3 regions of the Pantoea sp. X-Soil-TKNS-1279 genome follow, and region 3 is predicted to be linked to each of the others. Evidence: predicted binding sites of a transcription regulator. Region 3 holds the regulator's gene; each other region holds the start of a gene.
What was found. Region 3 encodes Fur, which represses iron uptake genes when iron is present. Its sites were predicted from a motif close to ATAATAATGAGAACNACTATCAA; they were not measured.
Positions count from the first base shown of each region.

Region 1: exbB (tol-pal system-associated acyl-CoA thioesterase) is a predicted target of Fur. The motif match lies at 7,314-7,336, and genes of this name have one in related genera.
Region 2: fes (enterochelin esterase) is a predicted target of Fur. The motif match lies at 4,740-4,762, and genes of this name have one in related genera.

Region 1 covers NZ_AP035948.1:3,663,088-3,673,560, forward strand. The annotation lists gene AC6I8N_RS17005 (Csu type fimbrial protein) at 1-305, shown strand, start outside; gene AC6I8N_RS17010 (fimbrial biogenesis chaperone) at 331-1,020, shown strand; gene AC6I8N_RS17015 (fimbria/pilus outer membrane usher protein) at 1,020-3,458, shown strand; gene AC6I8N_RS17020 (Csu type fimbrial protein) at 3,455-4,432, shown strand; gene AC6I8N_RS17025 (MFS transporter) at 4,515-5,831, opposite strand; gene exbD (TonB system transport protein ExbD) at 6,076-6,498, opposite strand; gene exbB (tol-pal system-associated acyl-CoA thioesterase) at 6,504-7,226, opposite strand; gene AC6I8N_RS17040 (TRAP transporter substrate-binding protein) at 7,570-8,547, shown strand; gene AC6I8N_RS17045 (TRAP transporter small permease) at 8,594-9,100, shown strand; gene AC6I8N_RS17050 (TRAP transporter large permease) at 9,116-10,402, shown strand.
Region 2 covers NZ_AP035948.1:599,425-609,897, reverse strand. The annotation lists gene dacB (serine-type D-Ala-D-Ala carboxypeptidase) at 1-596, shown strand, start outside; gene pmrA (two-component system response regulator PmrA) at 596-1,258, shown strand; gene pmrB (two-component system sensor histidine kinase PmrB) at 1,255-2,313, shown strand; gene AC6I8N_RS02720 (TonB-dependent siderophore receptor) at 2,310-4,562, opposite strand; gene fes (enterochelin esterase) at 4,816-6,027, shown strand; gene AC6I8N_RS02710 (MbtH family protein) at 6,057-6,278, shown strand; gene AC6I8N_RS02705 (enterobactin synthase subunit F) at 6,271-10,188, shown strand; gene AC6I8N_RS02700 (ATP-binding cassette domain-containing protein) at 10,265-10,473, opposite strand, start outside.
Region 3 covers NZ_AP035948.1:1,275,093-1,285,565, forward strand. The annotation lists gene glnS (glutamine--tRNA ligase) at 1-731, shown strand, start outside; gene AC6I8N_RS05905 (hypothetical protein) at 967-1,362, shown strand; gene fur (ferric iron uptake transcriptional regulator) at 1,420-1,866, opposite strand; gene fldA (flavodoxin FldA) at 2,223-2,753, opposite strand; gene ybfE (LexA regulated protein) at 2,882-3,157, opposite strand; gene ybfF (esterase) at 3,326-4,090, opposite strand; gene seqA (replication initiation negative regulator SeqA) at 4,338-4,880, shown strand; gene pgm (phosphoglucomutase (alpha-D-glucose-1,6-bisphosphate-dependent)) at 4,906-6,546, shown strand; gene kdpE (two-component system response regulator KdpE) at 6,586-7,260, opposite strand; gene AC6I8N_RS05945 (DUF2517 family protein) at 7,501-7,701, shown strand; gene AC6I8N_RS05950 (YbgA family protein) at 7,853-8,809, shown strand; gene phrB (deoxyribodipyrimidine photo-lyase) at 8,823-10,250, shown strand; gene AC6I8N_RS05960 (type 2 GTP cyclohydrolase I) at 10,268-10,473, shown strand, end outside.

The DNA.
Region 1 (10,473 bases), 1.9 Mb from region 3:
TTGTCCAGAGTTCCACCATCAGCCTTGCCTGCACGCCAGGCACCACGGTCAGCATGTCGATCAATGGCGGCAGCAACTACACCACCACCCGCAACCTGAAACTGGCCAGTTTCACCAATACCGTGGCCTACAACTTATACAGCAACGCCAGCCACACCACCGCGATTGGGGTGAATTCACCCATCACGCTGAGTTACAGCAACGCCAATAACATCACGTTGCCGATTTACGGCGTGTTGCAGTTACCCGGGCCGACGCGCGCCGGGGTTTACACCGATACGCTAACCGTCACCCTGAGTTGGTGAAGGAACCACAAAGAAGGAATAACACATGAAAAACCTGCTGCTGATATGGCTGCTCACGTTCAGCGCTCTCAGCCATGCTGCTAACTCGCTGATGATCTGGCCGATTGATCCCGCCATCAATCCCGACGACAAAGCCAGTGAGCTTTGGCTGGAGAATCGTGGCGATGCGACCACCTTAATGCAGGTGCGGATTTTCGCCTGGCAGCAGGTAAATCAACGTGAACAATATCAGACCCAGACTGAGGTGGTCGCCAGCCCGCCACTGGTCCGCGTCGAGCCGGGGCAGAAACAGCTGGTGCGCTTAATCAAGCAAACCCCGCCTGCTGCCGGTCAGGAGATGGCCTATCGCGTGGTACTGGATGAAATCCCTACGCCACGGAGTCCCGGTGCCAATCAGGCTGGGCTCACTTTCCAGATGCGCTACTCGGTGCCTCTGTTTGTGTATGGCAGCGGTCTGACTGTCGAAAGTGCCAAACCCGACCTGAGCTGGCAGGTGGAGAACAGCGGGGGCAGGCGCTGGCTGCTGTTGACCAATCACGGCAACGGCCATGCGCGCCTGAGCAATGTCACCATTGGCGGGCGCAAGCTGGGTGACGGTCTGTTCGGCTACGTTCTGGCAAACAGCAGCAACCGCTGGCCGCTTAACAGCAGCGTGAGCGGAGAACTGGAGGCCGAGATGAATAAAGGCCACTGGCGTAGCGCTGCTCTGCGCTAATGCGATTTTCGCCACATCCCTGCGCGCTGGCGGTGACCAGCGCCCTGTGCTGTCTGATCCCCCTGATAAGTAGCGCGGAGACGTTCTCCGAGCTGCCGCCTCCTCCTGCCCTGCAAAATAACGCGGCGGGACAGCAATACATGCTGGAGCTGATCATCAATCAGGGAGAACAAGGCAATATCGTCCCGGTTGAACAAAAGAACGGGGATTTTTGGCTGCGGCGCGGCGATTTGGAACGCGCCGGGATCCCGGCAGACAAGTTGCAGGGCCAGCAGATCAATGTTAACCAGCTGAACAGCGTCAAAGTGGATTATGACAACCAACGTCAACGCCTGCTGCTGACCGTTCCCCCGGCCTGGTTACCGGGCCAGGTGATTGGTCAGTCGCACAATGGCCCGCGCTATCCCGGTCGTAGCAGCACGGGAGCGCTGCTCAATTACGACTTCTACGCCACCCGCACCGATCATAGCGGCACGCGTCTCGCGACCTGGAATGAGTTGCGCTTATTTGGTGCTGCCGGACAATTCTCCAGCAACGGCGTGTGGCAGCAGCAACTGGAGGGCAGCGCTCCGCAGCAGCAGGAGGGTTATATCCGTTATGACACCTGGTGGAGTAACGAAAACGAGGAAGCGATAGTCAGCTGGCGCGCCGGGGATCTCATCACCGATTCTCTCTCCTGGAGCAACAGCGTGCGTCTCGGCGGCGTGCAGATTGGCCGTGACTTCAGCGTGCGTCCGGACCTGGTCACTTACCCGTTGCCACAGTTTTCCGGCCAGGCGGCGGTGCCGTCCACCGTTGATCTGTTTATTAATGGCTATCGTTCCAGCCAGGCCAACGTTCAACCCGGCCCCTGGTCACTCACCAATGTCCCCTTTGTCAACGGTGCTGGCGATGCGGTGATCACCACCACCGACGCGGTGGGCCGTCAGGTCACCACCACGCTGCCGTTTTACGTTTCCAGCAATCTGCTGAGACAAGGCTTGTCCGACTACTCATTTTCCGCCGGGGCGATGCGTGAAAATTACGGCATCAAAAACTTCGACTACGGCGCAGCCGCGGCCAGCGGTTCATATCGCTACGGTCTGACTGACTGGCTGACGCTGGAAACTCACGCCGAAGGCAGTGATGAGGTCGCGATGGGCGGTGCTGGCGGTCAGGTGAAACTCGGCAGTTGGGGAGTGATCAATGGCGCGCTGGCGCAGAGCCAGATGAGCGGTAAACCCGGCACGCAATATAGCTGGGGTTATCAGTACAACAACAGTTGGCTCAGCCTTGGCACGCAACACACGCTGCGGACCGTGGATTTTGGCAATCTGGCGCTGGTAGGCAATCGCAGTGACTCGGAGGACACCTCTTATTCGCTGGCACGTCGCAGTGCGCAATACACCGCCAGCGTGTCGATGAATCAATACGGGAGCCTCGGACTGGCGTACCTCGATATCAACAGCGGCGATGGCGAACGTACACGCCTGTGGAACCTGTCGTGGAGCAAAAATCTTTGGGGTAACAGCAGCCTGTATATTTCCGCCAGCCGCGATCAACAGCAAAGGGAATGGAGCGGAGCCATCTCGCTGGTGATCCCGTTTGGCGAACAAGGCAGTGCTTCGGTCAGTATGGAACGCGACCAGCAGGGAGAAAACAACCAACGCATTTACCTGTCACGCGCCATGCCGAGCGACGGCGGTTATTCGTGGGATGCTTCCTGGGCTAATCAGGGCGGCAACAGCGGCGATTATCGCCAGGGGAGCCTGCGCTACCGCAACAACAAAGTGGATACGTCGGCGGGCTTTTATGGCGACGACGATAACATCACCCAGTGGGCAGATTTCAGCGGTGCGCTGGTGCTGATGGATAACCGCCTGTTTGTCGCCAATCAGATCAACGACGCCTTTGTGCTGGTGAAAACCAACTATCCCGACGTCAACATCCGCTACGAAAACCAATCAATGGGACGCACCGATAAAGAAGGTTATCTGCTGGTTCCGTCGATTAGCAGTTACTACGCCGCGAAATACGATATCGATACGCTGGACCTGCCTGCGGATATGACATCACCGCGTGTCGAACAGCGTTTCGCCGTGAAGCGCCAGAGCGGCTATCTGCTTAATTTCCCGGTAGAGAAACTGCGTTCTGCCAGCGTCATTCTGCATGACAGCAACGGAAAACCGCTCCCCGTCTCCAGCCAGGTGCTACGTGCCGGGCAGGCAACCGAGTATGTCGGCTGGGATGGGATTACCTGGATGGAGAACCTGGAGGCCAGCAATCCTATCCAGGTCACCACGCCGGATGGTCGTAGTTGTCGCACTGAACTCACGATCGCCAATGGTCAGCCGCTGGCGCTGAAAACCTATGGCCCGCTCACCTGCGCGTTGCCACCGCCGCCACCTGGCGCTGCGCTACCCAATAACGAAAACTCTACAACAGGCATATCACCATGAAAAAAATGCTGCTCCTGCTGACGTTGTTACTGATGCCAGGTCTGGTACAAGCCGCCTGTAGCCTACCTGCATCAACGGCCAGTTTTGGCTCGGTCACCACCTTTGTGGTCAATTCGACCATCAGTTCCACCTCAACCACCGCGAACGTGAACTGTGGCGCAGGTTCAGCCCTGACCTTATTAGGAACCAACCAAATTACCTTTCAGCTTGCCAGCGCGTCCAACGTCAATGGCACGCGTGGCACCCTGAAACGCAGCGGCGATACCGGCAGCGATAACATTCCGCTGCGCCTGTGTATGGACAGCGCCTGCGCCACTGAGCTGACAGTGGGGGGATCGACCTATACCTTTTCACAAGCGGTGCTGGCGAACCTTGCCGGTCTGTTCGGCAGCCTGAACTTTGCCTTACCGGTGTATCTGAAAACGGTGACGGGGCAGACGGTGGCGGCAGGTACCTATACGGCGACGCTCAACCTGTACGTCACCTATAACATTTGCACCAGCCTTGGCGTGGGTGGACTTTGTCTGACACCGCAGACCGGAACCGGCACCATTCCGATTACCGTGACGGTGGTGATATCGAATGATTGCACCACCATCACTGCACCTAATGTCAGTTTTGGCAGCGCGCCACTGGTCAGCAGCTTTTCCACCGTGCAGCAGACCATTAGCGTGGTATGCAGTAAAGGCAGCACCTATACCGTGGGCCTGAGTAACGGCAGCTACGCGGCGAATGGCGTGCGGAATATGGCGAATGGCACCAACCGGTTAAGCTATGACATCTACAAGGGAACCACCACCACCACACGCTGGGGACCCACCGGTACGGACCGCTGGAGCAGCAGCACCTCAACGACCATCAGCACCGATGGCCTGACACGCGGCTATACCTATACCGCGCAGATTCTGACCACGCAAAATACCCCGGCTGCGGGTAATTACACGGATAATGTGGTGGTAGATTTGTCGTTTTAGATTTTCCGTAGCGGCGCAATTTATTGCGCGAGTTTAATGCCAGAAAACAGCGCGATAAATCGCACCGCTACGACTCGAATAATCAGGCATTCACCGCCGTCGCGCTGTGGCGGGTGCGATACTGCTTCACCATCCGGCCTATCAGCAATGTGCCGATCAAACCGCACACCGCCGCAAACGACAGCCATACGCCTGGCATCGCTTTGTCACCCGTGGCGTGAATCAGATAGCTGGAGACAGCCGGGGTAAAGCCGCCAAACAGCGCGGTTGCCAGGCTATAAGCCAGTGAGAAACCGGATGCGCGTACCTCGGCTGGCATGATTTCCGCCAGATAGACCACCATCGCCCCGTTGTAGCTGGCGTAAAGGAAGGATAACCAGAGTTCAGCCACCACCAGATGGGCGAAGGTCGGCGATCCGACCAGCCAGTGCAGCACCGGCCAGGCCGTGAGGAGCATCAGGATGGTAAAGGTTATCAGCAACGGACGGCGACCAATCCGGTCGGACAACGAGCCCATCACCGGCAACCAGAACAGGTTGGAAAGACCGACAAACAGCGTTACCAGAAAGCTATCTTTATCGCTCATCATCAGCACGGTTTTGCCGAATGTGGGGGTAAATGCGGTGATCATATAGAACATCACCGTGGTGGTGACCACCATCAGCATACCGGCTAACACCAGCGCCCAGTTCTGTCCCACCGAGCGCATAATCTGGCGCATGGTCGGATGATGTTTACGCTGACTGAAGGCTTCAGTCTCCTCCAGCATACGGCGAATCCAGAACAGAAACGGTACGATCAGACAGCCAATGACGAACGGAATACGCCAGCCCCAGTCAGTCACCGCCTCTTTTTCCAACAGGTGGTTCAGGCCCAGTCCCAGCAGCGCCGCGAAGATAACCGCCACCTGCTGGCTGCCAGATTGCCAGCTAACGTAGAAGCCTTTACGCCCTTTCGGGGCCACCTCAGCCAGATACACAGACACGCCACCCAATTCAACACCGGCGGAAAAGCCCTGCAACAAACGACCAATAAGAATCAACACCGGTGCTGCCGCCCCAAGGGTGGCATAGCCTGGCACCACCGCAATCGTCAGCGTACCCAGCGCCATAATACCGAGGGTGACCAGCAAGCCTTTGCGGCGGCCATGATGGTCAATGTAGGCACCGAGCACAATCGCCCCTAACGGACGCATCAGGAAGCCTGCGCCAAAGGTCATCAGCGTCAGCATTAATGACGCAAACGGGTTATCACCGGGGAAAAAGGTTTTTGCAATCGCGGTCGCGTAATAACCAAACACCATGAAATCGTACATTTCAAGGAAGTTGCCGCTGGTTACGCTAAAGATAGTTTTGGCACCGCTCTGCGATGACTTTTGTAAAGAAGAAGGTGAGCTCATAGGATTTTCCAGTGTCTTCCATGCGGGGATGTCCCTTTTATCGTGACGTCTCCCTGATGAATGTGATCCAATTCACCATTGCACTTTACAAAAGCAGGGTTATACGTAACCAAACATTAACAAAGTTGAACCGCAGGATAATTGCCCGTTAATCCGCCTGATTCGTGGTTTTCCTTTTTGGTCGTCCATTACGCCCATAACAAAAAGGGCGCCCATTAGGGCGCCCTCATAACTTTCAGTGAAACTACTTCTTCACCGTTTCCATACCCATCAAGCCAATCTTCAGATATCCGGCTTCACGAAGTTGGTCCATCACCGACATCAGGGTTTCATAACTTACTGATTTGTCAGCCTGGAAGAAGATAGTGGTTTCTTTATTGCCTTCCGTCTGCGCCGTCAGCGCATTGACCAGCGTCTCTTTGGTCACCTGATCGTTGCCGATATAAACCTGGTTATCTTCTTTAATCGACAAATAAACCGGTTTTTCCGGACGCGGCTGCGGCGCACTGGTGGAAGCGGGCAGATTGACGCGAACATCCACGGTTGCCAGCGGCGCGGCCACCATAAAGATGATCAGCAGAACCAACATCACGTCGATAAACGGCGTCACGTTGATTTCATGCATTTCGCCATCGCTTTCCAGGTCGTCGTTTAAACGCATCGCCATCGCAATTATCCTACGCGCAGTTTCTGTGCGGCAGCCGGGCGAGCCACTTCGTTAGTCACGTTTCCCAGGTCGAGGTCACGGCTTTGCAGCAGCAGCACCTGCGCCGCCACATCACCGAGCGACGCTTTGTAGCCGGCAATCATACGGGCAAATACGTTGTAGATGACCACGGCAGGGATAGCAGCGACCAGACCAATCGCGGTCGCAAGCAGCGCTTCCGCAATCCCAGGAGCGACTACCGCGAGGTTGGTGGTTTGCGTCTGTGCGATGCCGATAAAGCTGTTCATGATGCCCCATACCGTACCGAACAGGCCGATAAACGGAGCAACCGAACCAATGGTGGCGAGGAAACCGTTACCGCGGCCAGCATGACGGCTGAACGCGGCAACACGGCGTTCCAGACGGAAGCTGGTACGCTCTTTAATACCATCGGTGTCTTCAACACCGGCTGAAAGTTCCAGCTCGTTCTGTGCATCGTTAAGTAACACGGCGCTGTGGCTGTTACCCTTGAAGCTGGCGGCAGTGCTGGAGGCGTCATCTAATGAACGCGCATCACTCAGGGCGAGATGTTCGCGTTTCAGTCGGCGCTTGGCTGAACTCAACTCAGCAAACTTACCAAAGAAGATTGCCCAGGTGACCACAGAAGCCATCAACAGGCCAATCATGACCACCTTTACCACGATATCGGCATGATGATACATGCCCCAAACGGAGAGATCCGTCTGCATCAAATCACTGGCTACCACGCTGCATCTCCAACTTCAATTGCATAGTTCACGATCGAGCGCCGGATCATAACAAATTAGCGGGCCGATTTGATAGTAGTTCTCATTACTATTTACAAACGAAAAGTGCGTTTTTCCACCACAGTTTCTTTCGATTGTGAGCAGGTTTTATAAATGTGACGTACTGTATAAAATTATTAAAACATCATTTCAAAATGTGATGCATTTCATTCAATCAACATCTGCCCACTTTTTCACCACACGATTTTCATTATTCTGAACCAGCCCTGCCTTTTAACGGTGCCGTTGCACTGTCCGATTTCGCTACCTCTTGCTGGAGCAAAAAATGACGCTGAAAAAAAGACTACTCGCAGTTTCGTTGTCCTCCATGATCGCCCTGCTGGCCTGTAATGCGCAGGCCAAAGTTCTTAAGGTGGCGGAAGTGCAGCCCGCCGGTTATCCCACCGTGGTCGCGCTGGAGCATATGGGGGAGAAACTGAAACAGGCCACCGATGGTCGTCTGGAGATGAAGGTGTATGCCGGTGGCGTGCTTGGCGATGAAGATCAAACCTTACAACAGGTTCAACTGGGCGCGATTGATATGATCCGCGTTTCGTTGGCCCCGGTGACCACCATCGCGCCGGAAACCAGCGTGCTTACCCTGCCCTTTATCTTCCGCGATGAAGATCATATGCACAAAGTGCTGGATGGTAGCGTAGGTGAGCAGATCGTCGATAAATTCAATAAAGATCCCAACACCCGCATGGTGTTTCTCGGCTGGACCGATGCCGGGACGCGCAACATGATCACCAAAAAGCCGCTGACTAAGCCGGAAGATCTGCAAGGTATGAAAATCCGCGTGCAGAACAGCGCCATCTCGCTCGCCACGCTAAAAGCAATGGGCGCTAACCCGGTAGCGATGGGCGTCAGCGAAGTGTTTAGCGCCATGCAAACCGGTGTGGTGGACGGCACCGAGAATAACCCACCGACCTTTGTCGCCCATAACTACCTGCCCGTAGCGAAGTACTACACCCTCACCGGCCACTTTATTCAGCCAGAGATGATCCTGTTCTCCAAACCGGCGTGGGATCGCCTCTCTGCTGACGATCAGGCGTTACTGAAGAAGCTGGGCAAAGAAGCTCAGGATGAGGAACGTCAGTTGTGGGCCAGCTACACCCAGCAATCGATTGAGAAAATGAAGGCCGGAGGCGTCACCTTCCAACAGATCGATCGCGACTACTTTGTCAAAGCTACCCAACCGGTACGCGATCAGTTTGGCGGCAAGTATCAGGATCTGATGACACAGATCGACGAGGTGAAATAACCCCCCACGCCGCGCGCAGGCGTGGCGTTTCACTCAGGATCCAATTATGAACGCATATTCCCGGTGGATGGATCGGTTGTACCTGCTGTGCATGTGGGTGGCGGCGGCAGCGTTGATGATCATGGTAGCGGTCATTCCCGTCGGCATCTTTGCGCGCTATGTATTGAACAGCGCGCTCTCATGGCCAGAGCCGGTAGCCATTATCTGCATGATCATTTTTACCTTTATCGGCGCGCCGGTCGGCCTGCGAGCCGGCACCCATATTTGTGTCTCTATGTTGACCGATCGCTTGTCACCTGGCGGGCAAAAATGGGCGCTGCTGCTGTGTAACCTGCTGTTAATCGCCTTATGTGTGGTGCTGTTCCGTGCCAGCTACAACCTGTGTGCCGCGATGTGGATTCAGCCGCTGGCCTCACTGCCCAATATCACCTATGGCGAAATGTATTTACCGATCCCGATTGGCACCGTTTTTACCCTGCTGTTTGCCCTGGAACGTCTGCTGAATGGCGACCAGAGCCAGCGCCCAATCGTCACGCTTGGCGGCACCCACTAATCTCGGAGCATCGTGATGGACGCATTCATCCTGATTGGCAGTCTGATTCTGTTGCTGTTGGTCGGCTTTCCGGTCGCTTTCGCGGTCGGGTTTAGCGCCTTTATCGGTGCCTGGTGGATTGACCTGCCGCTTGAAGCGGTGGTGATTCAGGTGACCAACGGCATCAATAAGTTTTCGTTACTCACCATCCCGTTCTTTATTCTGGCGGGCGCGATCATGGCTGAAGGTGGGATCGCCCGACGCCTGGTGAATTTTGCCTATATCTTCGTCGGCTTTATTCGTGGCGGCTTATCGCTGGTGAATATCGTCGCATCGACGTTTTTCGGTGCGATTTCCGGTTCTTCCGTGGCAGATACCGCCTCGATAGGCTCGGTAATGATCCCGCAAATGGAGGAGAAAGGTTATCCACGCGATTTTGCGGCGGCGGTGACCGCCAGCGGCTCGGTGCAGGCGGTGCTGACGCCACCCAGCCATAACTCGGTGATTTATTCTCTGGCAACGGGCGGCGTGGTGACCATTTCCTCGTTGTTTGTCGCCGGTATTTTGCCGGGACTGATGCTGGGTGGCTGCCTGATGGTGATGTGTCTGGGATTTGCGCGCAAACGTGGGTATCCCAAAGGTGAAGCGATCCCGTTTCGCCAGGCGCTGAAGATCTTCTTTGATGCCTTCTGGGGGCTGTTCACCATCGTCATTATTCTCGGCGGCATTCTGTCCGGGATTTTCACCGCCTCGGAATCTGCGGCCATTGCCTGCCTGTGGGCATTCTTCGTCACCATGTTTATCTATCGTGACTTTAAGTGGAGCCAGTTGCACATCCTGCTGTTTCGCACCATCAAAACCGTCACCATCGTGATGGTGTTGATTGCCTTCGCGGCCGGTTTTGGCGCAGTGATGACCTTTATGCAACTGCCCACCGCGATTACCGAAGCCTTTACCAGCCTGTCGGACAACAAGTACGTGATCCTGATGTGTATTAACGTGCTGCTGCTGGTAATCGGTACGCTGATGGATATGGCACCAATCATCCTGATCCTGACGCCTGTGCTGCTGCCTGTCGCTACCTCACTCGGCGTGGATCCGGTGCATTTCGGCATGATCATGATGACCAATCTCGGTATCGGCCTGATTACGCCACCTGTCGGCACCGTGTTGTTCGTTGCCAGTGCGGTCAGTAAACAGAAGATTGAACAGGTGGTCGGCGCGATGCTGCCGTTCTACTGCATGCTGTTTCTGGTGTTGATGTTAATCACGTATATCCCGGCGCTGTCGCTGTGGCTGCCACATATCATGGGAGTGATGTAAAGGTACGCCCGTAATGGCGCGATTTATGGCGCAGGTTTTTCACATCGCGCGATAAATCGCGCCGCTACGGA
Region 2 (10,473 bases), 680 kb from region 3:
TTACATCGCCGGGCACGGTGCTGGCCTCAACACAATCTGCGCCGCTGCATAATCTGCTGCACACCATGCTGAAGAAATCGGACAACATGATCGCCGACACCGTATTCCGTACCATCGGCCATCATTACTTTAACGTGCCTGGCACCTTCCGCGCCGGTTCTGACGCGGTGCGGCGTATCCTGCGCGAAAAAGCCGGTATTGATCTCGGTAACAGCATTCAGGTAGACGGTTCCGGCCTGTCACGCCATGATTTGATCGCACCGGATACCATGATGCAGGTGCTGCAATACATTGCCAAAAATGATTCGACGCTGAATTATATCTCGATGCTACCGCTTGCGGGTTATGACGGCACGCTACAATATCGTGGTGGCCTGCATGAAGCGGGTGTGGATGGCAAAGTCTCGGCCAAAACCGGTTCACTTCAGGGTGTCTATAATCTGGCAGGATTTATCACCACAGCCAGCGGCGCGCGTGTCGCCTTTGTGCAATACCTTTCAGGTTATGCTGTGCCACCGGAAGATCAGAAGACGCGACGTATCCCACTGGTACGTTTTGAGAGCCGCCTCTACAAGGATATTTACCAGAACAACTGATGAAACTGTTAATCGTTGAGGATGATGCGCTGCTGCAATCGGGCCTGGCCCAGGCATTGAGCGCTCAGGGTTACGCCGTGGACTGTGCCGCCAACGCCGCAGAGAGCAATGCCTTGCTGCGCAGCGGCCAGTACAGCCTGATCGTGTTGGATCTCGGTCTGCCCGATCGTGACGGCGCAACCTTGTTGCGCCAGTGGCGACGTGACGGCATCAACGTGCCAGTATTGATTCTCACCGCTCGCGATGCGCTGGAAGATCGCGTAGACGGGCTGGATGCCGGTGCCGATGACTATCTGGTAAAACCTTTTGCGCTGGTCGAGTTACAGGCCCGGGCACGCGCATTGATTCGCCGCTATCAGGGGCACAGCGACAACCTGCTTCAGCAGGGCGATTTGACCCTCAACCTCAGCTCTCAACAGGTGTTGCTGGAAAACCTGCCGCTGGAGATCACCCCCAAAGAGTTCGCGCTGCTGACGCGCCTGCTGATGCGGGTCGGGCAGAACGTGCACCGTGAAACCTTGCAGCAGGATCTCTACAGCTGGAATGATGATCCCGGCTCCAACACCCTGGAAGTCCATATCCATAATCTGCGCCGCAAACTCGGCAAAGACCGCATCAAAACCGTCCGTGGTGTGGGTTACCGGCTGGAAGTGCGCGAATGAACAGCATGCGTCAGCGGTTACTGATTATGCTGGCGCTGATTCTGCTCACCTGCCAGATCATGAGCGCCGTGTGGCTGTGGCACGAAAGCCGGGAGCAGATTGGCTTTCTGGTGAGTGAAACCCTCTCCGCCAAAGCGCGCAATGAACACGTTGAAAATGAAATCCGTGAAGCGATAGCCTCGTTACTGCTGCCTTCGCTGGTGATGGTGTGCCTGACGCTGCTGTTCTCCTTCTGGGCAATCAACTGGATTATCCGCCCACTGAAGTCACTGCAAAACAGCCTGGCACATCGCTCTGCCGATAACCTGTCCCCCTTGCCGATCTACTCTGAGATGGAAGAGATCGTGGCGGTGACCACCTCCATTAATCAGCTGTTGTCACGCCTTGACCATACCATTCAGCAGGAGCGCTTATTCACCGCTGATGCCGCCCACGAGTTGCGTACACCGTTAGCGGGGTTACGTCTGCATCTGGAATTACTGCAACAACAGAATGTACCGCAGAGCGAAATGTTGGTGGCACGTATTGACCAACTGATGCACACCGTCGAACAGTTGTTGATGCTGTCACGCGCCGGTCAGGCATTGGCCAGTGGCCATTATCAACAGCTGCACTGGCAGCAAGACATCATGCAACCGCTCCAGCCCGAGATGGCCGAACTTTATCAGCAACGCCAGCAGCAGCTGCACTGGCCGCAGGGTGCCGACGTACCGCAGCAGGGCGAAGCGGTATTGCTGCGCCTGATGCTGCGCAATCTACTGGAAAACGCCTCGCGGTACAGCCCGGAAGGGAGTGAAGTGAAGGTGGTGTTACGTCAGGAACAACAACAAGTGATTGTTGAAGTCTGGGATCAAGGGCCAGGCATCGAAGCCAGCGCGGCAGAGGAGTTAACCAAAGCCTTTCGGCGGCGCGATCAACGTTATGGCGGCAGTGGGCTGGGCTTGAATATCGTGCTGCGCATCGTGCAGATGCATCGTGGTCGTCTGGAGTTACTGAACCGTAAAGATGGCAGCGGACTGATTGCCCGCTGCCATTTGCCTCAGTTGCTGAATTAGAACTGGGTGTTGAGGCTCATGTAGTAAGTGCGGCCTGAATCGTTGTAGGTATTGGCACCCGCACCGTACAGGTAAGCGCCGGTAGTTGAGTTACCGGTAGTCTGGGCATTACCCTGACGCCAGTGGCGCTTGTCGAACAGGTTGTCGATACCTACTGTCACGCTGACGTACTTGTTCACATCATAAGTACCGCTCATGCCGAGGATGGAGTAAGGGCTAACCTGATCGGTGGCGCTGCCGGTAACCGGATCGCCATGATAGTCATACTTCTTCGGCACCTGCTTACCATACCAGGTAAAGGTGGTTTGCAGTGACAGATCTTCCATTGCCTGCCAACTCAGTGTCGAGTTCAGGGTATATTGCGGAATAATCGACAAACGGTCGCCCGTAGTTTTGTTCTTACTCTGCAACATGTAGGTGAAGTTGTTATTCCAGGTCACCGTATCGGAGAAAGGAATGTTAACCGTTCCTTCCAGCCCTTCAACCACCGCTTTTGGCACGTTTTCCCATTTGTAGATGTTAGTGGTGCCGTTGGAAGCGGTACCGGTTGACACCATACCCGCTTCAATTTTGTTGCGATAATCGTTACGGAACCAGGTCAAACCGGCCTGATAGCCCTCGTGTTTCCACTCCAGACCAATCTCTTTGTTGATGCTGTTTTCCGCTTTCAGGTCTTTGTTACCTTGCAGATAACAGGCGCTGGAGGCGTCAGCACAACCCTGGCCGTTGCTGTACAACAGATAGTTCGGGTTGGTCTGATACAGGCTTGGTGCCTTATAAGCACGGCCAATCCCCATCTTCAACGTGAAATCATCACCCAGACCTTGCGACAGGTTCAGTGATGGGCTCCAGTTGTTGCCAACAATCGAATGATGGTCGAAGCGCAGGCTTGGGGTCAGCATGGTGCTGTCGGTGACTTCCATATTGTCTTCAGCAAACAACGAGAAGATTTCAGCCTGTGAGTAAGGACTGCGCCCGGTATTGGAGATACCCGGCACGCTACCGTAGTTGGCCGCCTGCGTGGTTGAAGACGGATCCTTCATACGCTGCTGGTTCCATTCAGTGCCCAGGGTCGCCGTCTGGTTGATCAACCATTCAAACGGGATGCTGATTTCACTGTGCAGCATGATGTCATCCAACTGAATGGTGTTAAAACCACTGTTGGAGAAGATCCCCTCGGTGCCGCCTGCCAGGCCTTCATTAATACGGGTATTACGGGTTTTCTCGTAGCGTCCCCAGGTATTGGTGCTGACACCATTATCCCAGGCACCGGTCCACTTCAGCGAGACGTTCTGACGATACAGGCGGTTAGTTTCGTCACCGTACTTGCTTTTCACCAGCGTGCTGGTGTTGGTGTTCTGGGTATCACCGGCATACAGGTTGCCCTGACGGCTATAACCCGCCTGAAGTTCCAGGGTCTGCATCGGCGCAAACGCCCAGCTTAATAAGGCATTGATATCTTTATTGACTGAACCTTCGCGTCCCGCCGGATAGCTGCCCGCGTAAGTCCCGGTACGATCTGCCGCATGGCCTTCGTTGATATCGTAAGCATCAGCCTGCGTTTTAGCTAAACCGCCATATAAACGGAAGTTGAAATCATCGCTCAGCGGCCCTTGCAGACTGAAGTTGGTGCGTTTGGTTGCGCCTTCATCTTTATGCTGCGGTACGTTGAAATAGGTATTCCAGGAACCGTGCCACTGCTGATCGGTGTATTTTTTGGTGATGATGTTCACCACACCGCCCGCCGCGCCGTTACCGTAGCGCACCGCTGCCGGTCCACGGATCACGTCGATATGGTCGATCAACTCGGGTGGCACCCAGTTGGTATCGCCGCGGGTATCACGCTCGCCACGCCAGCCGAGTCGCACCGAGTTACGGCTGGTGATCGGTATACCATCAACCATAATCAGGGTGTTTTCTGGCCCCATGCCACGAATATCGATCTGGCGATTGTTGCCACGCTGGCCGCTGGTGGAGTTACCGGTCAGGTTAACACCCGGCATGGTACGAATGATTTCTGAGACGTCACGGGCTGGCGGATGCTTTTTGATTTCATCAGCGGTGATAGTAGAAACACCGGGAGCCTGTAGCGTCTGTTGCTCGGCGGTCACCATCATGGTGCCGCCATCGTGTGAACTGGCGTCTGTGCTGGTAGTCGTATTACTGGAGGTATCTGCTGCCCAGGCGCTGCTGGAAAGTAGGCCCAATTCAATCAGAATGGCTAATGATAAACGCGAATATTTTGTCATTTTTTCGTTCCTGGATTGCCAGCAAAGGTGGCTGGCGAGCCGGTGAGAAGGTCACAGTCCTTATCAAAACCCCGTTCCAAGCCTGGCAGTGCTATCCGTTGCGCATCCTTTCCTTAATGGGAAAGTTGACAGGCGGAACGAGCGTGCTCATTTATGAGCGGAAACACCCTATTGCAAATGCAAATAATTATCAATAGTATTATTTATAACCTTTGTGAAAGAATCCTTGAGTAAATGGCGACTGGCAGCACCTATGACCTGGCTAAATGATCTAACCGGCAGTGAAGCCTGGTGGCAGGAGCAACAACGTAAAGGTATCCCGCGTGTGGAAGGCGAAGTGAACGGCGAGTGCCAGGTCACTTTCCTCTGGCGCGACCCGCATGGCAACGAGACGCAGTCACCTATCCAGCGGGTATGGATTAACATCACCGGTGTGACCGATCACCACCAGCGCCGCGCCCCACAATCCCTGATGCGAGTAGCCAATACCGATGTCTGGTACTGGCAAACCACCCTGCCAGCCAACTGGCGTGGCAGCTACTGCCTGATGCCGGATGAGCAGGCGACGGATTTTTCCGGCGATGTCGATATGTACACGCTGCGCAACTGGTGGCGCGACAAATTCCCGACCGCCCAGGCGGATCCGCTCAATGCCCTGCGAGGCTGGTCTGGTGGACGCGGCATGGGGGTATCCCCATTGCATCTGCCGCTGGCACCCAATCAGCAGCTATGGCGTGCGATAGATGAAGGCCACGCCCCTACAATCCCTTTGCAAGAATATCGCTGGGACAGCCACTTACTCGGCAACAGTCGACGGGTGTGGATCTATTGCACCGGCGAGGCCCAACCCGCGTCACGGCCACTGGCAATTTTGCTCGACGGTCAGTTCTGGGCCAACAGCATGCCGATTGCCGGACCGCTGCAACAACTTACCGATGAAGGCGCACTGCCTGCTGCCGTCTATCTGTTTATCGACATCATTGATCGTGAGCACCGCAGCCGTGAGTTGCCGTGTAACCCGCAATTCTGGCAAGCCTTGCAGGAAGAATTACTTCCCCAGGTCGCGCAGTGGGCACCGTACCAACCGCAGGCCACCAGAACCGTGGTCGCCGGGCAGAGCTTCGGCGGTCTGGCATCAGTGTTTGCGGCGCTGCATTGGCCGCAGCAATTTGGCAACGCCATCAGTTTGTCGGGTTCCTTCTGGTGGCCGGAACGTGGTAATCCGCATGGCTGGCTATTGCAGCAACTGGATCAAGGTCTGGCACCGCGCCAGCCGCTGCGTTTCTGGCTGGAAGCGGGTAAACGTGAAGGACTGATTTTGCAGGCAAATCAGCAACTACAACAGAAGTTGCAGGCCTCCGGCTATCAGGTGCACTACCAGCCAGTAGAAGGGGGACATGACGCGCTGTGCTGGCGTGGTGGCCTGCTCGATGGTTTACAGGCGCTGTGGCGCACCCCGATATAAATTCATCTCGCCCGGACTCAGGAGCCGACATGGAACATCGCAATCCCTTCGACGATCCGCAGCAGGATTGTCTGGTGCTGCGCAATCAGCAGCAACAATACAGTTTATGGCCCGCGTTCAGCGCCCTCCCCGCTGGCTGGCTCACCGTGTATGGCCCGCAGCCACAGCCTGTTTGCCTCAACTGGCTGGAACAGAACTGGGGGAATATCCGCCCAGTGACGCAGGACACCAACCGGAGCGACAATGTCTGAATCCCTGATGAATCGACCCCATACCGAACAACAAACCCTGCCGCTGGTGGCAGCACAGCCCGGCATCTGGATTGCCGATCAGCTGTCGCCCCATCACAACGCCTTTGCGGTCGCGCACTTTATTGAATTGCAGGGCGATATTGACAGTGAGTTGCTGAGCAAAGCGATCATCAAAGGGATGCAGGAGGCCGATACGCTGAATATGGCGTTTGGCGAGGTAGACGGCGAAGCGCTGCAATGGCCGCAGATCCAGCATTTCACCGCACCGCAAGTGGTTGACCTGCGCTCAGACGAGAATCCCGCAGACAAAGCCCGCGCGCTGATGCGTGACGATATGAATGGCGATCTGCGCGTGCTGAGCGGTTCCCCCTTATATCATCATTGCCTGTATCGCCTCGGCGAGCAGCATTGGTTCTGGTATCAGCGTTATCACCACCTGGTGGTGGATGGCTTCAGTTTTACCGCCCTGACGCGGCGCATCGCCAACCTGTACAGCGCCTGGGCGCGCCAGCAGGAGCCAGAACCCACGCCGTTTATCCCCTTTAGCGAAGTGGTGGAGGAGTATCAGCGTTATCAGCAATCCTCCTCCTTTGAACGTGATCGCCAGTTCTGGCGTGAAAAAGGGGCGTCCCTGCCCGCCCCTGCCTCACTGGCGGCGCAACCGCTGGCCGGACAAAGCGCCAGCACCCAACTGCTGCGCCATAGCCTGACGATGGATCACGCCACCTTCCAGACGCTGGTCAGCCAACATCCGCAGCACAGCGCCGCCGATCTCGCCTTCGCGCTGGTTGGCTTATGGTTGGCGCGCCTCAGCGGGCAAAACGATTTTTCCGCAGGTTTCATTTTTATGCGGCGTATCGGTTCGGCCGCGCTATGCGCCACCGGGCCGGTGATTAACGTGTTACCGATGGCGATCCATTACGACCCGTCACAGCCACTGGCCGCACTGGCAACGCAACTGGCGGGTGAAGTGAAGAAAATGCGCCGCCACCAGCGCTATGACGCTGAACAGGTGCAACGCGATCTGGGACGCCTTGGCGATGGCGATCCGATCTACGGTCCGGTGATCAACCTGAAGATGTTTGATTATCAGCTGGATTTCGCCGGTGTGGAGGGCATCACCCATCAACTGGCTTCTGGTCCGGTACGCGATCTGGAAATCGCCATCTATATCAGTGAACAGGGTGAGCTGACGCTGGAGTTGTTGGCGAATGCGGAACGCTACAATCTGGCGACGCTGCAACGCCACACCAGCCGTTTTGCGCTGCTGCTGACCCAGTTGGCCGCGGAACCGCAGCGCCCGTGCGGCGAGTTGGATCTGTTGACCGCAGCAGAACATCACTGGCTGGCGGATATTAACCATACCCCTCACCCGGTGCCTGCCGAGACTCTGGCATCGCTGTTGGCTCAGCAGGTAACCCGCACCCCGGATGCGCCAGCGCTGGCCGATGCACAGCATCAACTCAGCTACTGTCAGATGCAGCAGCAGGTATTTGCGCTGGCACAACAGCTAAGCGCCGCCGGTGTCGCACGGGGCGATATTGTTGCCGTCGCGCTGCCGCGTTCGGTGCAGTTGTCGCTGGCACTCCAGGCGATCGTTACGCTCGGTGCGGCTTATCTGCCGCTTGATACCGGCTACCCTGATGATCGCCTGCAACTGATGCTGGAAGATGCCACACCACAAACGTTAATCACCTCAGCGTCACTCGCACCACGTTTTGCCGCCATCTCCGACGTCAGCCAGCTACATTTCGATGCGCTGTTTAATCACACGGATGCGCCAGCCCCGCTCAGCGCGCCGCAACCGCAGGACGGTGCCTACATCATCTATACCTCGGGTTCTACCGGGCGTCCCAAAGGGGTGCTGGTCGGTCATGAGGCGATCGTTAACCGTCTGCTATGGATGCAAAATCACTATCCGTTGCAGGCTAACGATGTGGTGTTGCAGAAAACCCCGAGCAGCTTTGACGTTTCGGTGTGGGAATTCTTCTGGCCGTTGCTGGTCGGTGCCCAACTGGTGATGGCCCCACCGGAAGCCCATCGCGACCCGGAAGCCCTGCAACAGTTGTTCGCGCAACATCAGGTCACCACCACCCACTTTGTGCCTTCGATGCTGGCGGCGTTTGTCGCCGCATTGCAGGACGATGCCGCGATTAACAGTTGTGCCAGCCTGCGCCGCGTGTTCTGTAGCGGCGAAGCACTGCCAACCGATTTATCCCGCGAGTGGGAGCAGTTGACTCAGGTGCCGCTGCACAATTTATACGGTCCGACTGAAGCGGCGGTGGATGTGAGCTGGTATCCAGCGTTCGGCGAGTCACTGGCGGCGGTTGAAGGTGCGAGCGTGCCGATTGGCTATCCAGTCTGGAACACCGGCCTGCGTATCCTTGATGCGCGCCTGCAACCGGTGCCGCCGGGTGTGGCGGGCGATCTCTATCTGACCGGCATTCAACTGGCACACGGTTATCTGGGGCGTCCCGATCTCACCGCCAGCCGCTTCGTCGCCGATCCGGCCGGCAAGGGTGAACGTATGTATCGCACTGGCGACGTGGCGCGTTGGCTCGACAACGGCGCGGTGGAATATCTTGGCCGCAGTGACGACCAGTTAAAAATTCGTGGTCAGCGCATCGAACTCAACGAAATCGATCATGTGTTGTGCGCTCAGCCTGGCATTGAGCAAGCGGTGACGCACGCCGTGGTGCTGGGGGGGGCCACGGCACAAGGCGATGCCCGCCAACTGGTGGGTTATGTCATTGCCGATCATGCTGTAGACGGTGAGGCCCTGCGTAACGCACTGGCCCAGCAACTGCCCGCCCATATGGTGCCAGTGGCGATTGTCCAACTGGAGGCTTTCCCGCTCAGCAGCAACGGCAAACTGGATCGCAAAGCCCTGCCGCTGCCGCAGGCGAGCAGCGCCAATGCCGGGCGTGAACCGCATCCCGGCCTGGAAAGCCAACTGGCTGCGGCGTTTTGTCAGTTGCTGTCACGCGACAGCATCAGCGCCCAGGATGATTTCTTTGCCCTGGGTGGTCATTCACTGCTGGCGATGCGCCTTGCTGCCCAGTTGCGCCGTGAACTCCGGCAGCCAGTGACCGTCGGACAGATCATGGTTGCCTCCACCGTCGAGAAGCTGGCTGCATTGTTAAGTGATGCGCAATCCCACCAGCAGGCTGGTTTTGAGGCCGTGCTGCCGCTGCGCCAGGGCAGTGGGCCAAATTTGTTCTGTTTCCATCCGGCCTCTGGCTTTGCGTGGCAATTCAGCATTCTGCAACGCTACCTTGATGCGCGCTGGTCGTTGATCGGCATTCAGTCGCCGGACACCGCCAGCCCGTTGAATCAAAGCACGCATCTGGACGAGGTGTGCGACGCCCATCTGCGCACCCTGCGCGAGGTACAGCCGCACGGCCCTTATTATTTCCTCGGCTATTCACTTGGCGGCACGCTGGCTCAGGGGATTGCGGCACGGCTGGCGGCTGCCGGTGAAGAGGTGGCGTTCCTCGGCCTGCTTGATACCTGGCCGCCAGAGACGCAGAACTGGGATGAAAAACGCGGCGAAAACGTGCTGGACCCGGCAGTGCTGGACGAAGTGAACCGCGAGCGCGAGCAGTTTATTGCGGCGCAACGGCATCAGGCGGGTGAAGAGATGCAGGCGATGTTTGACACTATCGAAGCCAACTACGCCAGTTCAGTACGTCTGTTGGCAACGGCACGCAGCGCCAGCTTCAGTGGCCGCGCAACCTTGTTCCTCGCAGAACAGACGCAACAGCCGGGACAGGATGCACACCGCGCCTGGGCACCTTATGTTGGCGAGCTGGAGGTGTGGCCGATGGATTGCGCCCACGTCGATATCATTTCACCGAAGATGTTTGAGCAAATCGGACCGTTATTACAACGGCTACTGAGCAAACTCTGATCCAGAATGTAGGGCGCGATTTATCGCGCCGATTCTTTCCAGCACCGCGCACGGAACCGCGCGATAAATCACACCGCTACGGCCGTCCCAGCGGCACAATCATTGGCGTATGCGCCACCGGGTCTTCTACAATCACGCAGCGCAAGCCGTATACCTGCTCAATCAACGCGGGCGTGACAATCTCTGCCGGTTTCCCTTCCGCGATAATCCGTCCATGACGCATAGCAATCAGGTGCGTGGCATAGCGGCAGGCGTGATTCAGATCATGCAGCACCACCACCAACG
Region 3 (10,473 bases):
GTATTGGTGTGACGAAACAGGACAACATCGTTGAGATGGCCTCGCTGGAGTCATGTATCCGTGACGATCTCAACGAGAATGCGCCGCGTGCTATGGCGGTGCTGGATCCGCTGAAAGTGGTGATTGAGAACCTGCCTGCGGGTCATGAAGAGATCATCACCATGCCGAACCATCCGAACAAACCGGAAATGGGCACGCGTGAGGTTCCGTTCAGTCGTGAGGTGTGGATCGATCGCGCTGATTTCCGTGAGGAAGCCAACAAGCAGTACAAACGTCTGGTGCTGGGTAAAGAGGTCCGTCTGCGTAATGCTTATGTGATCCGTGCCGAGCGCGTAGCGAAAGATGATGAAGGCAATATCACCTGCATCTATTGTACCTGTGACGTCGATACCCTGAGCAAAGATCCGGCTGATGGCCGTAAAGTGAAAGGCGTGATCCACTGGGTTTCGGCGATCCATGCGCTGCCTGCGGAATTCCGTCTGTATGACCGTCTGTTCAGTGTACCGAACCCAGGTGCGGCAGAGGATTTCCTCACCACCATCAACCCGAACTCGCTGGAAATCAAACAAGGTTTTGTTGAGCCGGGTCTGCGTGATGCAGTAGCGCTTGCGCCGTATCAATTTGAACGTGAAGGTTATTTTTGCGCGGATAGCGTTTATTCGCAGCCTTCTAAGCTGGTATTCAACCGTACTGTCGGTTTGCGTGATACCTGGGCGAAAATCGGCGATTAATCCTTTTTGTCGTTTTCCCCATATCCTGATAAAAGGGCGAGAAATCGCCCTTTTTTATTGGCTGTAATTTGAGTTTAGCCATCTTTTATTCTGTGGCTTGCGAAACGTGCTTGTTATCGGGATTTGCAACTAATCTGACTTTAACAGAATTAATCCATTTACGAGTGTTAAAAACTTTTTTTCAGGTAGGCTATGCGCTCTCAGACGTTGCTCCGCGGGTTATAAAGGAAAAAAAATGACAAGTCTCGCTCAGGAAGCCAAACACAGCGTAGTGGTATTACATCAACTTATCGAACGTATTTTTAATCAGTCGGATAGCACCGACGACAGCATTGAATTGTTCCTTTCGCACTTTCACCCGGATTTCAAAATGGTGACACCGCAGGGCAAGCAACTGGATTTCAATGCGACGGAAGTGCTGTTCCGTCAACTGCGTGGTCAGCGTGAAGGGATGCGTATCGCCACCAGCGAACATGCCATCATCTCGCAACAAAGCAAGGAAGTGACGATTCAGTATCGTGAATTGCAAATGATGAACGGCACTAACCAGAGCCGCATTTCACTGGCGGTGCTGGATTGCAGCACCTCCATTCCGCGCTGGCGATATTTACAGGAAACGCTGGTGCAGTGATACAGCCATAAAAAAACCGGTGCCTGGCACCGGTTTTTTTATACTGCATAGCACATTTTACTGCTTGTCGTGGAGCGTCTCGTCTTCGCGGCAGTCTCCCAACGCACAGTGGCCGTACAAGTACAGACTGTGGTTAGTCAGCTTGATACCGTGACGTGTGGCGATTTCGCGCTGACGCGTTTCAATGGATTCATCGCTGAATTCGATCACTTTGCCACAATCCAGGCAGATCAGGTGGTCATGGTGATGCTGTTGCGTCAGTTCAAAGACGGATTTACCACCCTCGAAGTTATGGCGGGTCACGATTCCCGCGTCATCAAACTGGTTAAGAACGCGATAAACCGTTGCCAGACCAATCTCTTCGCCCATGTCGATCAGGCGTTTGTACAAATCTTCCGCGCTGACGTGATGGCATTCGGGTTCCTGAAGCACTTCCAGAATTTTCAGTCTGGGGAGCGTGACTTTCAGGCCAGCCTTCTTCAATGCGGAGTTGTTGTCAGTCATGCGGATATTGTCCTGTTACTTAGCTAGTCACTTGCGGCGCAGGGCCTTGAATGTCGATCACGCGCATTCTCATTTGCGTCTCATTATAGAACTCAAGCAGTGAAATGAAAACCAAGGCAATGTCCTGAAAATCACCAGTGGCTGTAAGGAGAAATGTCACTAACGCCGGCGGGGATCGTGCAGGTCTTTGTTTCCATTTCACTCAGCCTCATTCTGATGCCAGAGGAATAAGCGGATGACCGTTACGGGTATTCTACAGATTTGCGGGAAAAAGTTAAAAAACAGTAGCTATTATTTTTATAGGAAATTCCTTTAACTCAATGTGAGCCAGCGCCCACATTGAGGAGGGCAGGGGATCAGGCTTCAATGATCTCTTTCAGTTGCAGCTCATCGAAAATCTGTTTCACCCATTTATCAACACGTTCGTTGGTCAGTTCAGGCTGCCGATCTTCATCGATCGCCAGACCGAGGAAGTGTTTGTCATCTGCCAGACCTTTCGAGGCTTCGAAATGGTAGCCTTCGGTCGGCCAGTGTCCCACAATCACCGCGCCGTTTGGCTCGATGATATCGCGGATGGTGCCCATCGCATCACAGAAGTATTCAGCGTAATCTTCCTGGTCACCGCAGCCAAACAGCGCGACTAATTTGCCATTGAAATCAATTTCTTCCAGAGTCGGGAAGAAATCATCCCAGTCGCATTGCGCTTCGCCGTAGTACCAGGTCGGAATGCCCAGCAGCAGGATATCGAATGCTTCGAGATCTTCTTTGGTGCTCTTGGCAATGTCATGCACTTCGGCCACATCTTTACCCAGTTGTTTCTGGATCATTTTTGCAATGTTTTCAGTATTGCCGGTATCGCTGCCGAAGAAAATGCCTACGATTGCCATGAGTTAAGTAACCTCTTAAATCCTGATATATGGGTTGAATGCACAGTTAAGCGAATGATAGCAGACCGGGCAAAGTGGCGGAACTTGTAAAGCCGAGACTTTGTGTTCCTGCGTGCGGTCTGCGTGTGTTACGACAGTTTGAGTTGCGCCAGCAGCATTTGTTCAATCAATTCGCTACGGCTGATGTTCTGCTGCTCTGCCAGAGTATTAAGCGCGTCAACCGCTTCACTGCTCATTTTTAGCTCCACGCGACGCAAACCACGCACTTTGTCGCGTTTTAGCTGGTTGCGCTTGTTAATGCGCAACTGTTCGTCACGCGTTAGCGGACTGGTTTTGGGGCGACCGGGACGTCGCTCATCAGCGAAGAGATCGAGCGTGGTGCGGTCAGTTTGTTCTTTTGCCATTTTTTGTAAAACTGAGTGGGCGCGAACGGCGGAAAGGCGCTGCGCAATTTATACATTATCGGCCCAGCCACGGTGAAAAAATCATCCGCGGCAAATTTTTAGCGCGACATCATACTCCAGCACTCCTTGCGACGCCAACCTTTAACGTTTTGCGGCAAGCTTTTGCTTTTACAGTACAAAAAATCGGCGAACTGCGCGCAAAACCGCCTCAGGTTTTTCAGCATGGACCCAGTGACCGGCACCACTGATGACATGCGCATGCGCCTGTGGAAACTGGCGCAGCAATGCATCACGATGCTGATTGTCCAGATAAGGCGATTCGCTCCCGCGAATGAACAGCGCCGGATGTGGCCATGCAGGAACCTCATTCCAGCCGGAAATGGTGGCGTAATTATCCCACAGCACCGGCACATTAAAGCGCCATTCGCCATCCTGGAACGATTTCAGAATGAACTGAATGACCCCTTCTTCAGTCAACAGGGTGCGCATCACCTCGGCGGCTTCACCGCGACGCGTCACACCCGTGGCGCTCACGGCACGGATAGCAGCAAAAATCTCATCATGGCGGCGTGTCTGATAATCCACCGGCGCGATATCAATCATCACCAGCTTTTCAATGCGTTCCGGCGCAATGGCGCTTAACGTCATGGCAATTTTGCCACCCATCGAATGGCCGATTACGCCAACACGATCGAGGCCGTGGGCGTCAAGAGTGTCAACGATATCTTGCGCCATCGCCGCATAGTTCATCTCGTCGCTACGCGCGGACAGACCGTGATTGCGTACATCCACCTGCAAGGTGGGACGCGCATCGCGCAGGCCTCGCGCCAGCACGCCAAGGTTATCCAGGCTGCCAAACAGGCCATGAATTAACAGAATTGGAGGAGCATCAGGGGCAGATTGTTCAGTTTCCAGACGAGCATTCAAAATCATGGCAAAGTTCTTACGGTTGTGAGCTTCGCTTAGGTTATCATGAATCCACCTGCTCAGGAGCCAACCTGGTGGGCATTAGGGCATATTCCGACTTTTGCCCTGAAACGATGCCAGCGCTATCGGCCGCCTGGGATTTAACTTTATAATCCTCATGTTAGAGCCCGCTCACATTTTGCACGGCAGGATTTTGCTAAGGCCTTTGCAGAAATGCGTGGTTCTGTCATTTGCCAGAATCGTACGGAAAAAGATGAAAACGATTGAAGTTGACGAAGAACTCTACCGTTATATTGCCAGCCACACCCAGCACATTGGTGAAAGCGCCTCCGAAATTTTGCGCCGCATGCTGAAGTTCACTGCCGGTCAGAGTGCCCCTGCAACCTCTGCTGTTGTCGCCGTTGCGGCCAAAGAAGCCCAGTCGGTCGCAACGCAAGCCCGTCCGCAGGATCGCGTTCGTGCGGTACGTGAACTGTTACTTTCCGATGAGTATGCAGAGCAGAAAAAGGCGGTTAATCGCTTTATGCTGGTGTTGTCAACGCTCTATCGTCTTGATCCCGCAGCCTTTGCGGATGCCACGGCGTCACTGCAAGGACGCACCCGCGTCTATTTTGCCGGTGATGAGCATACGCTGCTGCAAAATGGCACCCATACTAAGCCGAAGCATGTGCCCGGCACACCGTACTGGGTGATCACCAATACCAATACCGGTCGCAAATGCAGCATGGTGGAACACATCATGTTAGCCATGCAGTTCCCGCAGGAACTGACAGAGAAAGTTTGCGGCACCATTTAAACCGAAGCGTCAGGGAGAAGCGCCAATGGCCAATCACCCCCGTGCCGGGCAGCCTGCCCAGCAGAGCGATTTGATTAACGTTGCACAATTAACCTCTCAGTACTACGTCCTGAAGCCGGATGTGGATAACCCTGAACATGCGGTGAAATTTGGTACTTCCGGTCACCGTGGTAGCGCAGGTCGTCACAGCTTCAACGAAATGCATATTCTGGCGATTGCGCAGGCCATCGCGGAAGATCGTAAGAAGAACGGCATCACCGGTCCGTGCTATGTCGGTAAAGACACCCATGCGCTGTCTGAACCGGCGATTTTGTCGGTGCTGGAAGTGCTGGCGGCTAACGGCGTCGACGTGATTGTGCAGCAGGACAACGGCTACACACCGACGCCTGCTATCTCCAACGCGATCCTTGAGCACAACAAACGCGGTGGCGCACTGGCTGATGGCATCGTCATCACCCCGTCGCACAACCCGCCGGAAGATGGTGGTATCAAATACAACCCGCCGAATGGTGGCCCGGCCGATACGAACGTCACCAAAGTGGTGGAAGATCGTGCTAACCAGCTGATGAAAGCGGGTCTGAAGGATGTAAAACGTCTGCCACTGGGTCAGGCGTGGGCCAGCGGTCATATCGTTGAGCAGGATCTGATCCAACCCTATGTTGAGGGGCTGGCGCAGGTGATCGACTTCCCGGCGATTCAGAAAGCGGGCCTGAAAATTGGTGTTGATCCGCTAGGTGGCTCTGGTATGGCCTACTGGCAGCGTATCGCAGAGCATTACAAGCTGGATATCACCATTGTTAACGATGCTATTGATCAGACCTTCCGCTTCATGCATCTGGACAAAGATGGCGTGGTGCGTATGGACTGCTCGTCAGAGTGCGCGATGGCTGGCCTGTTAGCGTACCGTGACAAATTCGACCTGGCTTTCGGCAACGATCCGGATTACGACCGCCACGGCATTGTGACGCCGGCTGGCCTGATGAACCCGAACCACTATCTGGCGGTGGCGATCAACTACCTGTTCCAGCATCGTCCACAGTGGGGCAAAGATGTCGCCGTGGGTAAAACCCTGGTGTCCAGCGCGATGATTGACCGCGTGGTGAACGACATTGGCCGCAAGCTGGTGGAAGTGCCAGTGGGCTTCAAATGGTTCGTTGATGGCCTGTTCGACGGCAGCTTCGGCTTTGGTGGTGAAGAGAGCGCCGGGGCGTCGTTCCTGCGTTTCGACGGCACGGCCTGGTCCACCGATAAAGATGGCATCATTCTGTGCCTGCTGGCGGCGGAAATCACCGCTGTCACCGGTAAAAACCCGCAGCAACATTATGATGAGCTGGCGGCGCGTTTTGGCGCACCAAGCTACAACCGTTTGCAGGCAGCTGCGACTTCCGCGCAGAAAGCGGCATTGTCGAAGCTTTCACCGGAAATGGTGAGCGCTGACACGCTGGCCGGTGATCCGATCACCGCACGTCTGACGGCGGCACCGGGTAACGGCGCATCAATTGGTGGTCTGAAGGTGATGACGGAGAACGGCTGGTTCGCCGCGCGTCCGTCCGGCACCGAAGATGCTTATAAAATCTACTGTGAAAGCTTCCTCGGCGCTGAGCATCGCCAGCTGATCGAGAAAGAAGCGGTAGAAATCGTGAGCGAAGTGTTGAAAAACGCTTAAGCACAGCGAAATGAAAAAAGGCGCGTTATGCGCCTTTTTTTATGGCATAAACCGATAACCAATGCCGGTTTCTGTCAGCAGATGGTTGGGTTGGGTGGGGTTGGTTTCGAGCTTCTGACGCAGATGCCCCATATAAATGCGCAGATAATGGCTATGCTCCACCGCATTTGGCCCCCAGACCTGGTTCAGCAACTGACGTTGTGTCAGCACTTTTCCAGCATTATTCAGCAGCAAACTGAGCAGACGGAATTCGGTCGGCGTCAGATGCACCTCTTCGCCAGCGCGCAGCACACGACGCGCCGCCAGATCGACCATCACGTCACCAAAACGCAATACCGGTTCGGACTGGCTGCCCTGATGACGTCGCAACGCCACACGCACCCGTGCCAGCAGTTCACCAATGCCAAAAGGCTTGGTGAGATAGTCATCGGCACCGGCATCCAGCGCATCGATTTTATCCTGTTCGTCCGTGCGGGCGGATAACACAATCACCGGCATGCTGCTCCACTGGCGCACTTCACGGATAAAGTCATTGCCATCGCCGTCGGGCAAACCGAGGTCGAGGATCACCAAATCGGGTTTGCGCGTGGCGGCTTCAATCAGGCCGCGTTGCAACTGCTCGGCTTCCACAATCTTTAGCCCTTCGCCTTCAAGCGCCAGGCGCACGAAACGGCGGATCTCCTTTTCATCTTCAACGATCAAGATGGTGGTCACGCGAACTCCTGCGGCAGAAATGGATAACGGTTCACTGTAGCAATAAATCGCGCCGCCGTCCGTGTTGAAATTTGTTACCCATTGGGAACCTTACATTTACATTCATGTAACTTAATTTCAGTGCGGCGATGAAATGGACAAAAAAAGATCAAAAAAGTGGTCGGATGAGTAGTAAAATTACACAACGAGGCGTAATATTTGTGTCAGATCACATTTTCTCAGACTCACCAGGAGGCAACCATGTATCAGGCATATCCGTTCTACAAAGTTGTGCTGCGCCGCGCGCTGGTGGTGTTGCTGGGGGTGCTGGCGCTCCCTGTGATGCTGTTCCGTGCCGATCGCGCACGCTTTTACAGCTATCTGCACCGTATGTGGTGCAAAACCAGCGCGAAGCCAGTTTGGCTGGCGCAATCTGAAGCGGCTGGCGGTATTTTCTGGTAACGCTGTTCCGCTGCCGTTCCACCCGGTGTCTTCCCTGAAGCACCGGGTTTTTTTATGCCAATTTCTCACTGCGCATCCGCGCTGACGCTGTGTTCGGCATACATTTCAGCTACACTTAAAACCTCTACAAGATTTCGGAGGTTGTACAAGTATGCGCGAAAAAATTCCTGTCGGTATCAGTGCCTGCCTGCTCGGGGATAGCGTTCGCTTTGATGGCGGCCATAAGCGTTTTGCCTTTGCGACAGACGAACTCAGCCCCTTTGTCCATTTCGAGCCGGTATGCCCGGAAATGGCGATTGGTTTGCCGACGCCGCGCCCGGCGCTGCGTCTGGTGAAAGAGGACGATGCGCGCGTGCATCTGTGCTTCAGTAAGGCGGGCGGCGATGAGGTCACGGATCAGATGGCGCAGTGGTCTGCACAACGGGTGAAAGGGTTGCATCACCTCTGTGGCTACATCCTGTGCGCCAAATCACCCAGTTGCGGTCTGGAGCGGGTGCGGGTGTATGAACCGCAAACCAACAACAATCGTAAAGCGGGTACCGGCATTTTCACCGAATTCCTCCAGAGTGAACTGCCGTGGTTGCCATTGGAAGAGGATGGTCGTCTCAACGATGCAGATATCCGGGAAAACTTCATTGGCCGTGTTTACGCCCTGCATGAATTCAATCAGATGTGGCGCAATGGCCTGACGCGTCATCAACTGGTGGCGTTCCATAGTCGCTACAAACTGCTGCTGCTGTCTCACTCTCAGGATGAATACCGTGAGTTGGGACGTTTTGTGGCGAAGATGGAGTCGTGGGATTCGCTGGATGATTATGCTTTTGAATATCGCAACCGGTTGATGCGTTTGCTGGCGCACAAATCGACCCGACGCAACCACACCAATGTGTTGATGCATGTGCAGGGGTATTTCCGCCGTCAGCTGACCTCGCCGCAACGCCAGGAGCTGGCCCTGCTGATTGACCGTTATCGCTGTGGGCTACAGCCGTTACTGGCCCCGATCACCATGCTGAAACACTACATGGCGGAGTTCCCGCATCCGTGGCTAACCCAGCAGCGTTATTTCGACCCTTACCCGGAAGCGCTGCGTCTGCGCTATGGCCAATAATCTCAGGAGCTTTATGACCACTCATCTTGTCTGGCTGCGCAATGATTTACGCATCAATGACAACAGCGCGCTGTATGCTGCCTGTCGCGATCCGGGCGCGCGCGTGCTGGCACTGTTTATCGCCACGCCCGGCCAGTGGCAGCAACATCATATGGCACCGAAACAGGCGGCGTTTATTTATCAAAGCCTGTGTTTGTTGCAGGAGGCGCTGGCGGAACGGGGCATCCCATTGCATTACCAGCAATGCGACGATTTTGCTGCCTCGCTGGAGTATCTGGCAGACTTTTGCCAGCAGCAGCAGGTCGATCAGCTATTTTACAACTATCAATACGAAATCAATGAACGTCAGCGCGATGCCGCTGCGGAAAAACGTCTCGATGATCAGGGCGTGATTTGCCAGGGCTTTGATGACAGCCTGCTGTTGCCGCCGGGGAGCGTGCAGACCGGCAATCACACCATGTTTAAGGTGTTTACCCCGTTCAGCAAAGCCTTTGTCCGTCGTTTGCATCAGGGGCTGCCCGAATGTCATATGGCCCCTCGCGCCCGTGCCGGGGGCCCCATCGCGGTCGAACACGAAATTCCGCCGTTTGACTATCCGCTGGAAGATTTCGACGCCACGCTGTTTCCCGTCGGCGAAGAGGCGGCGCTGCAACAGTTGCGCCATTTCGCGCAGCAGCCGGTGGTGGCGTATGCCGCTGAACGCGACAAACCCGCAGTGGATGGCACCAGCAGGCTATCGGTGTATCTGGCGACGGGCGTGTTGTCGCCACGCCAGTGCCTGCATCGTATCCTCAAACACCACCCGGACGCGCTGGATGGCGGTCACGCATTTGTCTGGCTTAACGAGTTGATCTGGCGTGAGTTTTATCGCCATTTGATGGTGGCATTTCCCGCACTATGCAAACATCAGCCGTTTGTCGCCTGGACGCGTAACGTGCGCTGGCAGAAAAATCAAAACCATCTGGTGGCCTGGCAGCAGGGCAAAACCGGTTATCCGATTGTGGATGCGGCGATGCGCCAGCTAAATACCCTGGGTTGGATGCATAACCGGCTACGGATGATTGTCGCCAGTTTTCTGGTGAAGGATTTGCTGATCGACTGGCATGACGGGGAACGCTACTTTATGCAGCAGCTGATCGACGGTGATCTGGCGGCCAATAACGGAGGCTGGCAGTGGGCGGCTTCTACCGGCACTGATGCGGCTCCCTATTTTCGCATTTTTAATCCGACGACTCAGGGCGAGCGTTTCGATCCACAGGGTGAGTTTATCCGCCAGTGGTTACCGGAACTGGCGGCAGTACCGGACGCGCATATCCATCAGCCGCACGCCTGGGCGCAGAAAAATAACAAGACACTCGATTATCCTGAGCCAATCGTGGAACATAAGGACGCACGTAAAAAGACACTGGACGCCTTCGAGCGCGCGCGCAGCGCGGCCTGAGAGGTCAGGGAGCCATTATGAATCACGTTGAATTAGAACACATTGTTAACCAGCAGCTGAACAGCAGCACCTTTAGTGACTACGCCCCCAATGGGTTGCAGGTGGAAGGTCGTCCGGAGGTGAAAACCATTATTACCGGTGTCACCGCCTGTCAGGCATTGCTCGACGAAGCGGTAAAACGCAATGCCGATGCGGTGATGGTGCATCACGGTTATTTCTGGAA